Regions from separate parts of the Pseudarthrobacter scleromae genome, predicted to be linked through region 1. Evidence: predicted binding sites of a transcription regulator. Region 1 holds the regulator's gene; each other region holds the start of a gene.

What was found. Region 1 encodes Rex, which represses fermentation and respiration genes when NADH is low (regulators of the CRP and FNR family bind a similar motif). Its sites were predicted from a motif close to CTTGTGAANNNNTTCACAAG; they were not measured.
Region 2: a site for Rex is predicted at 1,613-1,632, ahead of IEX33_RS15935 (queuosine precursor transporter). Genes of this name have one in related genera too.
Region 3: a site for Rex is predicted at 1,374-1,393, ahead of IEX33_RS08145 (glyceraldehyde-3-phosphate dehydrogenase). Genes of this name have one in related genera too.

Annotation. Positions count from the first base shown of each region.
Region 1 covers NZ_BMKV01000001.1:122,736-125,983, forward strand. Annotated here, with positions in the region: gene IEX33_RS00540 (HAD family hydrolase) at 1-543, opposite strand, end outside; gene IEX33_RS00545 (glutaredoxin family protein) at 643-897, shown strand; gene IEX33_RS00550 (redox-sensing transcriptional repressor Rex) at 1,016-1,720, shown strand; gene IEX33_RS00555 (heme-copper oxidase family protein) at 1,783-2,586, opposite strand; gene IEX33_RS00560 (hypothetical protein) at 2,696-3,160, opposite strand.
Region 2 covers NZ_BMKV01000006.1:46,450-49,697, forward strand. Annotated here, with positions in the region: gene tgt (tRNA guanosine(34) transglycosylase Tgt) at 1-610, shown strand, start outside; gene IEX33_RS15935 (queuosine precursor transporter) at 747-1,490, opposite strand; gene IEX33_RS15940 (TetR/AcrR family transcriptional regulator) at 1,675-2,331, shown strand; gene IEX33_RS15945 (TIGR01777 family oxidoreductase) at 2,359-3,248, shown strand, end outside.
Region 3 covers NZ_BMKV01000003.1:10,156-13,403, forward strand. Annotated here, with positions in the region: gene IEX33_RS08130 (YaaA family protein) at 1-312, opposite strand, end outside; RNA gene rnpB (RNase P RNA component class A) at 370-761, shown strand; gene IEX33_RS08140 (TspO/MBR family protein) at 807-1,352, shown strand; gene IEX33_RS08145 (glyceraldehyde-3-phosphate dehydrogenase) at 1,608-3,086, shown strand; gene IEX33_RS08150 (hypothetical protein) at 3,162-3,248, shown strand, end outside.

The sequences.
Region 1 (3,248 bases):
GACAGCCACAGCCTTGGCCGAGCCGTGCAGGATGTCACCCACCAGGCGGCCGGTGTACATGCCTTCGGAGATTTCGCCCACCGTCCCCAGTGCCCCGGTCAGCCCCAGCCGGGTGGAGATCACCGTGGCCACTTCGATGGGGGTGGCGGTCACCAGCCACACCCGGCGGCCCACGCGCAGGTGCTGCTCCGCCAGCGCTTTGGCGCCCGGCCAGATGCGGGAGGCGATCATTTCGTCGTAGACCTCTTCGCCGAGCGCCTTGATGTCGTCAACCGTGATGCCCGCGGCCAGCGTCAGGGCGGAGTCGCGGACTGCGTGGACATCGTCCATGTTTTCGCCGCGGGCCACGAACTTGAGCTGCTTCCACGCGAATCCGGCGGCCTGGGCCATGGTGAACGCCCCGCGCTGGTGCATCTTGCGGGCAACGTGGAAGAGGCTGGCGCCGCGCATCAGGGTGTTGTCCACATCGAAGAACGCCGCCTCGCCCGGTTGCGGCGCAGCAACCGGTTTGGTGACTACGGCAACGTACTTCTCCTCGGGCATGCAGTCGAGTCTAGTCAATCCACTGTTCAATCCCCGTTTAGCCTTGTTCCCCCTTGCCCGGCGTCGCCGGTCCCGGGGGAACGGGACTACGGTTAAGGCATGGCCACACCCCGCGTTGTCCTGATCACCAAGGCAGACTGCCACCTCTGCGAAGACGCGCGCGACGCCGTCAGCCGGGTTACGGCCTCGCTGGGACTTGAGTGGAGCGAAGAGCTGGTGGACCACCAGCCGGAACTCCGTGAGCGCTACGCGGAAGAAATCCCGGTGGTGCTGGTGGATGGCGTGCAGCGCGACTTCTGGAAAATCGACGAAGCCCGGCTGGCACGCGTGCTCCAGCGGGCCATGGCACAGTAGGGGAGCCGTACCGTGGTGGAGAGTCCTGTCGTGTCCCTTGCATCGGCGGCTCCTGCTTTGATGGCATTGCCGGTTGGGCCCTAGAGTGGAGTCACAACGCGATGCGAGGGAGGGGCTGGTGGCTTCGCTGGATTCAACCCCCCAGGCTGTCCCGGGCCTGCCGGGAGCCGCGGGCACGGCAGCCAAACAGATTCCGCCCGCTGCAGTGGCCCGGCTGACCCTCTACCTGCGTGCCCTTAATACGCTCCTGGCCGAGGGCGTGGAGCGGGTCTCCTCCGAATCCCTTGCCGAGGCTTCCGGCGTCAGCTCCGCAACGCTCCGCAAGGACCTCTCCCACGTGGGCTCCTACGGCACCCGCGGCGTGGGCTACGAGGTGCAGTACCTCAGCCGGCACATCGCCGCAGCCCTGGGCCTCACCCACGACTGGAAAGTGGCCATCGTCGGTGCCGGCAACCTGGGCAAGGCGCTTGCACGGTACGGCGGCTTCGAATCCCGGGGCTTCGACGTCGTGGCCATCTTTGACGCGGACCAGATGGTGGTGGGCAACGAGGTCGGTTGGCTGCGCGTCAGCGATGTGGCAGACCTGGAAACCGTGCTGCACCGCACCGGAGCCAATATGGTGGTCCTTGCCCTGCCCGCATCCGTGGCCCAGGACATCTGCGACCGCGTGGTGGCGGCCGGGGTCCGCAGCGTCCTCAGCTTCGCACCCATCATGCTCCAGGTGCCGGAAGGCGTTAATCTTCGCAAGGTGGACATGGCAACGGAACTGCAGATCCTCGCCTATCACGCACAACGGGCGCAGGCCCCGGGGCAGACCGCCTAGTTTCCGTCAGCGGTGCTTGCTAGTTCCGGGGCCCACGCCCGAAGGGTGGGTGGTGCTTGGAGTTACCGGCCGTACGGGTTACCCATATTGCCGCCGTAAGGGTTGGCGAACGGCTGCTGGCGCCGGAAATACGGAGCCGAGGCCGGCAGGTAGAGCAGCACGATGGCCGCGATCCCCAGCAGGGTGCCGATGGTTGCAAAGCTGGGCGGGCCGAAGAGGCCGAAGATGGACAGGGCCGCGAAGACCGTGCCCAGGATCCGTGCCCAGTTCTTGCCCTTGCGGACGAAGAACGCCACCAGCAAGTAGAGGGCGAGCCCGATGATGGCGAACACCACCAGGGTTCCGGCGATGACGCCCTTCATATCCTCGTAGGTGACTCCAGCGCCGCTGCCCTCGATCTGGGTTTCGAAGGCGTCGCGGAACATGGGATCGTCCAGCGTGGTCAGCCCGGTCAGCATCGAAATCACAAAGATCGCGGCGGAGGCAATCAGCAGCCAGAAGGAGATGTTGACCATCTGGGGAACGCCCGTGCTGCCGGACGGCTGGGGCTGCTCCGACGGATACTGCGCGTAGGGGGACTGTCCGTACGGCTGCTGGCCGTAGCCGGGTGCTGCCGGCGGATTCTGTCCGAACTGCGGCGGGTTTTGGCCGTACTGCGGGGCGTTCTGCCCGTACTGGGGTGCGCCGGACTGGCCGTATTGCGGGGCATTCTGTCCATACTGCGGTGTTCCGGACTGCTGGCCGTACTGGGGCTGGTTTTGGCCATACTGGGGTGCATTCTGGCCGTAGCGCGGACCCTGGCTGCCTGACTCGGAGCCGGGCTCGGGCTCGTGCGGAACGGGAGGCGGGACGGGGGGAGTGCTCATGGGCGGTCCTTTTGCGTGTCGGGTTCCAGGTAAATCGCCGGGATCGGTCCTGTCCCCTACCCCCAGCATCACTTACGTCCACCGTACCCCCGGGCAGGCGCCTTGTGGGTCATTCGGAAGAGGTATTCCCGGAGCGGGTCGCCGCGAAGAAGGCCTGGGAATTGGGCAGCCACAGCAGGACCGTTGCCGCCAGGCTGATGAGGAACGTTGCCCAGTTGCCGCCCTGGCCCACCCCCATCATGGCGTTGGCCACCGCCAGGACCAGGGTGGCGCCGGTGAGGGCGGTGAGGCCCAACCGGGCCCAGCGCTTTCCGTCCTTCATGGCAAGGGCGAGGACAATCTGCGCAGCACCCACCGCTGCCGCCAGCAGCATGAGCAGGAGCACCAGCGTGGCCGCCCCTGGTGCCGCGGCAAAGAGCACCAGCGATGCCAGCATGCCCAGCATTCCACCCAGCAGGCCCAGGATGCCGCCCACGAACCAGATCCAGAAGGAGGCCTTGAGTTCGGTGGGCAGGCCCGTCACCAGGAACATTCGGGCAAAACCGCTCCGCGGCGCGCTGGGTGAATTGCTCATGGCCCTCACTGTAAACCCCGTCGGGACCCGGAAGGAGCGGTGTGCTTAAAGACGGCACCCCGGCGCCGGACTGGGAGAGTCCTGGGCC
Region 2 (3,248 bases), on a different contig from region 1:
CTGCATCGAGGAACACTTCCGGCTGACCTCGTCCCGGGCGGGCAAGCCGTACCAGGCCCTGTTCGGCGTGATCCAGGGCGCGCAGTACGAGGACCTGCGCCGCAAGGCGTGCCGGGACCTAGGCGCCATGCCGTTCGACGGATTCGGCATCGGCGGGGCACTTGAGAAGGAGAACCTGGGCACCATCGTCAGGTGGTGCAACGAGGAACTGCCCGAGGACAAGCCGCGCCACCTGCTGGGCATCTCGGAACCGGACGACATCTTCACGGCCATCGAGAACGGCGCCGACACCTTCGACTGCGTCTCCCCCACCCGGGTGGCCCGCAACTCCGCCTTCTACACGCCGCAGGGACGTTTCAACCTCTCCGGCGCCAAGTACAAGCGCGATTTCGGCCCGCTCCAGGACGGCTGCGACTGCTACGCCTGCACCAACTACTCGCGGGCCTACATCCACCACCTCTTCAAGGCAAAGGAGATGCTCTCCGCCACGCTGATCTCCATCCACAACGAACGCTTCGTGGTGAAGATGGTGGATGACGCCCGCCTGGCCATCGAGGACGGGACCTTTTTCGATTTCAAGGCGGAGACCTTGGGGCAGTACTACTCCTGACCTGCCCGACCCTCACAGCCGCCGGGCAGCCGTCGCCGGAATCGCCGGAACGGGATGAGCTCGCCGGTGCATTCCGGCGGGCCTGCAGCTTTCCGGCGATCTCGCCGCATCTGGAAGACACGACGACGGGCGGCGGCTACGCTGCGTTCGTCACCGCTGCCGTCGGGGCACCGTAGCTCGGTTCGCGCTTCTTCACCCAGCGGATCACCAGCGACGTGACGGGGACCAGGATGAACTCCACCAGGGTCTTGTACACAAAGCCCACCACCACGTAGTTCACAAAGGTCGCGGCGTCGGTGATTCCGATGACCGAGGCGGCGATGCTGCAGAAGATCAGCGTGTCCACGAACTCGCCGGCCACTGAGGAGCCCATAATGCGGGCCCACAGGGACTTCTCGCCGGAGCGTGCCTTCATCCGCACCATGATCCAGGAGTTGATGGTCTGCCCGGCCAGGAACGCCAGCAGCGACGCCAGCACGATCTGCGGAACGGGACCGAGGGCGCCTTCCAGGGCTGCCTGCTTGGACGTTCCGAACTCGTCGTCGAATCCGGGCAGGGCGATGATTGCCCAGTAGCAGAGCGATGCGAAGACGGACAGCCCGAAAGTGGTGAGGATGGCTTTGCGTGCCACCTTGAAGCCGTAGACCTCGCTGATGACGTCGCCCAGGATGTACGCCAGCGGGAAAAGGAAGAAGCCGCCGTCGGTGATGATCGGCCCGATGGCCACTCCCTTGGACGCCCCGATGTTGGACAGGATCAGCACCACCGCCATGATCGCCAGCATGATGCCGAAGTACGGGGAGCCGATCGAGGCGAACCGTGGACGGTCCGGAACTGGGGTGTTTTGGGGAAGGGCGTGGTGGCCTGAAACAGGGGTCATGGTGGAGGTCCGTTCGTAGTGGTTCGCTCGGTGCCCGGGGAGCGGGAACACCGGCTGTATTAGCACTGTCCCCCAATTCTCCCACTGCGCGGGAGGCTGCCGTGCGGCAGCGTGATGGCCCCAATCTGAACGCGTTCAAATCTGTGGTACTTTTCTTGAACACGTTCAAATCCAAGGGAAGCCCATGACCGCAAAGAGCGAGCAGACGCGCCGGCTGGTGGCCGGCGTCGCCCTGCGGATGTTCCGGGAGATCGGCTTCGCCAAAACCACCATGCGCGCCATCGCAGCGGAGGCGGGCGTATCGGTGGGCAACGCCTATTACTACTTCGCGTCAAAGGACGATCTGGTCCAGGAGCTGTATCTGCAGGTCCAGGCTGAGCACGCGGCCAGGGCCGCCGAAGCGCTCAAGGACGCTGCCGACCTCACCAGCCGGCTTAGGGCCACCGTTCACACGGGCCTGGACGCCATGGCCCCCTACCACCGGTTCGGCGGCGACTTCATAGCCACCGCCATCCGCCCGACGTCCCCGGTCAATCCCTTCGCCGCAGGGTCAACGGCGGCCCGCGAAGCGTCGCTGGACATCTTCCGCACGGCGGTTGGGGCCGCGAAACCGCCGGCACCGAAAAAGCTCAGGTCCGATCTCCCGGAACTGCTGTGGCTTTTCTACATGGCCGTCACCCTCTTCTGGGTCTACGACACCTCCGACGGGCAGCAGCGGACCAGGCGCCTGGTGGACGGCGCCGTCCCGCTGATCACACGGGGACTCTCATTGGCCAGGGTTCCCGGTGTCGGCAGGATCCTGGACGATTTCCTGAGCCTGAGCCGCAGCATCCGCGGCTGAAGACCGAAACAACACAGTGGGGGGACCATGAGCGGCACCAGAACGGTGGTACTGGCCGGAGCTTCCGGATTCATCGGCAAATATTTCCGGGCCCGGTTCGAGAAGGACGGCTGGAGGGTTCGCACCATTGGCCGCAAAGGCGCCAAGGGGTCGCCGTCGGCCACGTGGGATGACGACGACGCCCGCCTGGCCCAGGTGCTGGACGGTGCGGAGCTATTAGTGAACCTCGCCGGACGCTCCGTATCCTGCCGCTACAGCGCCAGGAACAAGGCCGCCATACGGGAGTCCCGCGTTTCCACTACAGCGGCACTTGGCCGTGCCATCGCACTGTGCCGGCAGCCGCCGTCGACCTGGCTCAATGCGAGCACCGGCACCATCTACCGGCATGCCATGGATGGCCCGCAAACCGAACGTGACGGCGAACTGGGCACGGGATTTTCGGTGGATGTTGCCCGCGCGTGGGAGTCCGAACTTGCAGCCGCTATCACCCCGGGGACGCGCAAGGTCCCGTTGCGGATCTCCATCGTCCTGGGCCCGGGAGGAGGAGCACTGCGGCCCTTCGCCATCCTGGCCCGGCTTGGCCTGGGCGGTCGGATGGGGCCCGGCACGCAGAAATTCAGCTGGATCCACGTGGAAGACCTCTACCGGTGCGTGCGCTTCGTACATGCCCGGAAGGACCTCACCGGCCCCGTGAATGTGGCGTCTCCGGATGTGGTGGACAACCGCGAGCTGATGCGCATGGTCCGCCGGGCCTATCGAGCCAGGTTCGGCATCCCCACTCCGGCCTGGCTGCTGCGGCTGGGTGCCATCCTGATCCGGACAGAGACGGAACTGGTCCTGAAGAGCCGCTGGGTCCAGCCGGAGAAACTGCTGGACGCGGGCTTCGTCTACAGCCAGCCCGAACTGGGCCGAGCGCT
Region 3 (3,248 bases), on a different contig from region 1:
GTCCGCCTTGCGGCGCTGCGCAGCCGTGAGGGTTTTGTAGCCCAGGGCGTCATAAAGCACCCCCGAATAGATCCGGTGGGCGGGCGCCGCCGGTTCGGCATGAAGCCGCGTGTTGCGGTCGACGTCGTCCTGGAGCGATGCGCCCACACCCAGCAGCGCGAGGGCGTCCTCGTGCGCGCTCACCGTTCCCAGCGCATCCAGCACTTTGGCGCGGCAGGCGTTCAATTCGGGGAAGCTCAGGGAAGTCCAGTCGACGGCGGATCCGCGGACGGCGGGTGTCTTGCCTTCGGAAGGGGGAAGCAGAATCAGCACCGTCCGATCCTACCGGCGGCGGGAAAGGGCAAGCCCACCGGTAGACTGGGATTTGGATGGGTTGACCAGGCGGCCGCGCGTCACGCAAGTGGCTCGAGGAACGTCCGGGCTCCGCAGGGCAGGGTGGTGGGTAACGCCCACTCGGGGTAACCCGCAGGCCAGTGCCACAGAGAACAGACCGCCTGGGTCGCGCCGGTTTGAAAGCGGCACGAACCAGGTAAGGGTGAAACGGTGGTGTAAGAGACCACCAGCTTCCCGGGTGACCGGGAAGGCTAGGTAAACCCCACCCGGAGCAAGGCCAGACAGGACACGTTTGAGGGCTGCCCGCCCGAGTGTCCGGGTAGGCCGCTGGAGGGCGCCGGCAACGGCGTTCGTAGATGGATGGCCGCTACTCCCGTGCCGGCAACGGAACGGGAGCACAGAACCCGGCGTATCGGTTAACCCATCCATCCACACTGGTTTGACCTTGGACGATGTGTTGGGGATCCTGAACCGTGCCCGCTAATCATGACCCGCAAGACAGCCCCGGCGCTGCTCTTCCGCAGCAAGTCCCCGGACGCAGCCAACAGGCTGTTGCCCTGGCCGGCTTCTTTTCGCTCTCCCTGGCCGCATGGGCCGCGGCGTCGGTCCCCATCATCCTGCATTCCAGCGGCTGGTTCGCGGTGTCGGCCAAGGCCCCCTGGATGCCGCCCGGCTGGATGTTCAGGAGCATGTGGATGCTGCTGTACGCCGCGGTTGCGGTGGCCGCCTGGCTGGTCTGGCGCAAGGGAGCCCTTACCGGAGGCACGCTGGCGGGCTACCTCACCCAGTTGGTGCTCAACGCCGCATGGCCGCTGGCCTTTTTCGGACTCTTTCCCGTGTTTGGCGGTGCGTCCCTCTGGGCGGCTTTCCTGGTGATCGCGGCCCTTGGCGCCTCGGTTGCCTTCCTCATCCTGCGCTTCGGTCCGGTAAGCCCCGCAGCAGGCCTGTTGATGCTTCCCTACCTGTCCTGGGTGGTTTTCTCCTCCAGCCTCAATCTCTATTCGGCCATCCACAACTGATCGTCTGGCGCAACGGCCTTCCTTGTGAGTGATTTCACTCCATCCGGGCCGAATTACGGACGCCAGCCAATTTAGAATGGATGCGGACGCAGGAGTTCTTCCGCCGGAGTTGCGTTCGCAGCCGGCGGTTTTTCTTTGCGTGTGATCCAGGCGCCCGGGGGCCGACCCCCGCGGGCGCAGGCGCCCCTGCACGACATGTGGTGGCCGACAACCGTGTACGAGGACGTACACGGCTGAACCGAGGAAGGTATTTCTGTGAGCCAGACGTCAGATTCTTGTCTTGATACGTGGATGGGCCGCGAGGCCCTCGCCGAGGCCATGATCCCGGTGATCGGCCGGCTGTACCGCGAAAACAACGTGGTCACCAGCATCCACGGCCGGAGTTTGATCAACAAGTCCACCATGAACATCCTCAAGGCGCACCGCTTTGCGCGCCGCATGAGCAAGGACGAACTGCTGCTGGAGGAGACCGCTCCGCTCCTGAACACCCTGGCCAACCTGGAGCTCGGCGCGGCCGCGATCGACATTGCACGGCTGAACCAGAAGTTCAAGGAAGAGGGCAACGGCGCCACCCTTGAAGAATTCCTCCGCGCGGAACTGGCCGACGTCGTCGGCAAACGCGGCGGCGATGACCGCACCAGCACCGATGTGGTGCTTTACGGCTTCGGCCGGATCGGCCGGCTCCTGGCCCGCCTCCTGATCGAAAAGGCCGGCGGCGGACACGGCCTCCGGCTTCGCGCCATCGTTGTGCGCAAGGGCTCGGACAACGATCTCTCCAAGCGGGCCAGCCTGCTGCGCCGCGACTCCGTGCACGGTTCCTTTGAAGGCACCATCCGGATTGACGAGGAAGCCAACACCATCACGGCAAACGGCGTCCAGGTGCAGGTCATCTACTCGGACAACCCGGCCACCATCGACTACACCGCCTACGGCATCAGCAACGCCCTGGTGGTGGACAACACCGGACGCTGGCGTGACGCGGAAGGCCTCTCCCAGCACCTGCAGAGCAAGGGCGTTGCGCGGGTGCTCCTGACTGCCCCCGGCAAGGGCGACCTGAAGAACATCGTGCACGGCATCAACCAGGGCACCATCGAGGATACGGACAAGATTGTGTCCGCAGCGTCCTGCACCACCAACGCCATCACGCCGGTGCTCAAGGCCATCAACGACAAATTCGGCGTGGTCCACGGGCACGTGGAGACCGTCCACTCCTTCACCAATGACCAGAACCTGATCGACAACTTCCACAAGGGCGACCGCCGCGGCCGGTCGGCGGCACTGAACATGGTGATCACGGAGACCGGCGCCGCCAAGGCCGTGGCCAAGGCCCTCCCCGAACTGCTTGGCAAGCTGACCGGCAGCTCCATCCGCGTCCCCACCCCGGACGTGTCCCTGGCCATCCTGAACCTGAGCCTGGAGAACGGGACCACCAAGGACGAGGTCAACAACTACTTGCGGGAGATGTCCCTGCACTCGGACCTGCGCAAGCAGATCGACTACATCGACTCACCCGAAGTGGTGTCCACCGACTTCGTCGGGTCCCGCCGCGCGGGCATCGTTGACGGCCTGGCCACGATCTCCAACGAGAAGAACCTGGTGCTCTACGTCTGGTACGACAACGAGTTCGGTTACAGCTGCCAGGTGGTCCGCGTCATGGAGGAGATGGCCGGCGTGAACCCGCCGTCGTTCCCGGCAAAGGAAACTGCAGCCGCCCTCGCAGCCATCGCCGTTTAGGCTTCCGGCCAGGGTCTCCCGATTTCCCGGCTGATGATGCTGGAATCAGCCGGGAAACGGGATCACACTGGTGGAATGGAAAATGATTCGACGCTCCAGCACGAAACAACCCTTGAGCACGCCCTCGACATCGCCAAAGCCAACCACAAGGAGGCTGTCCGG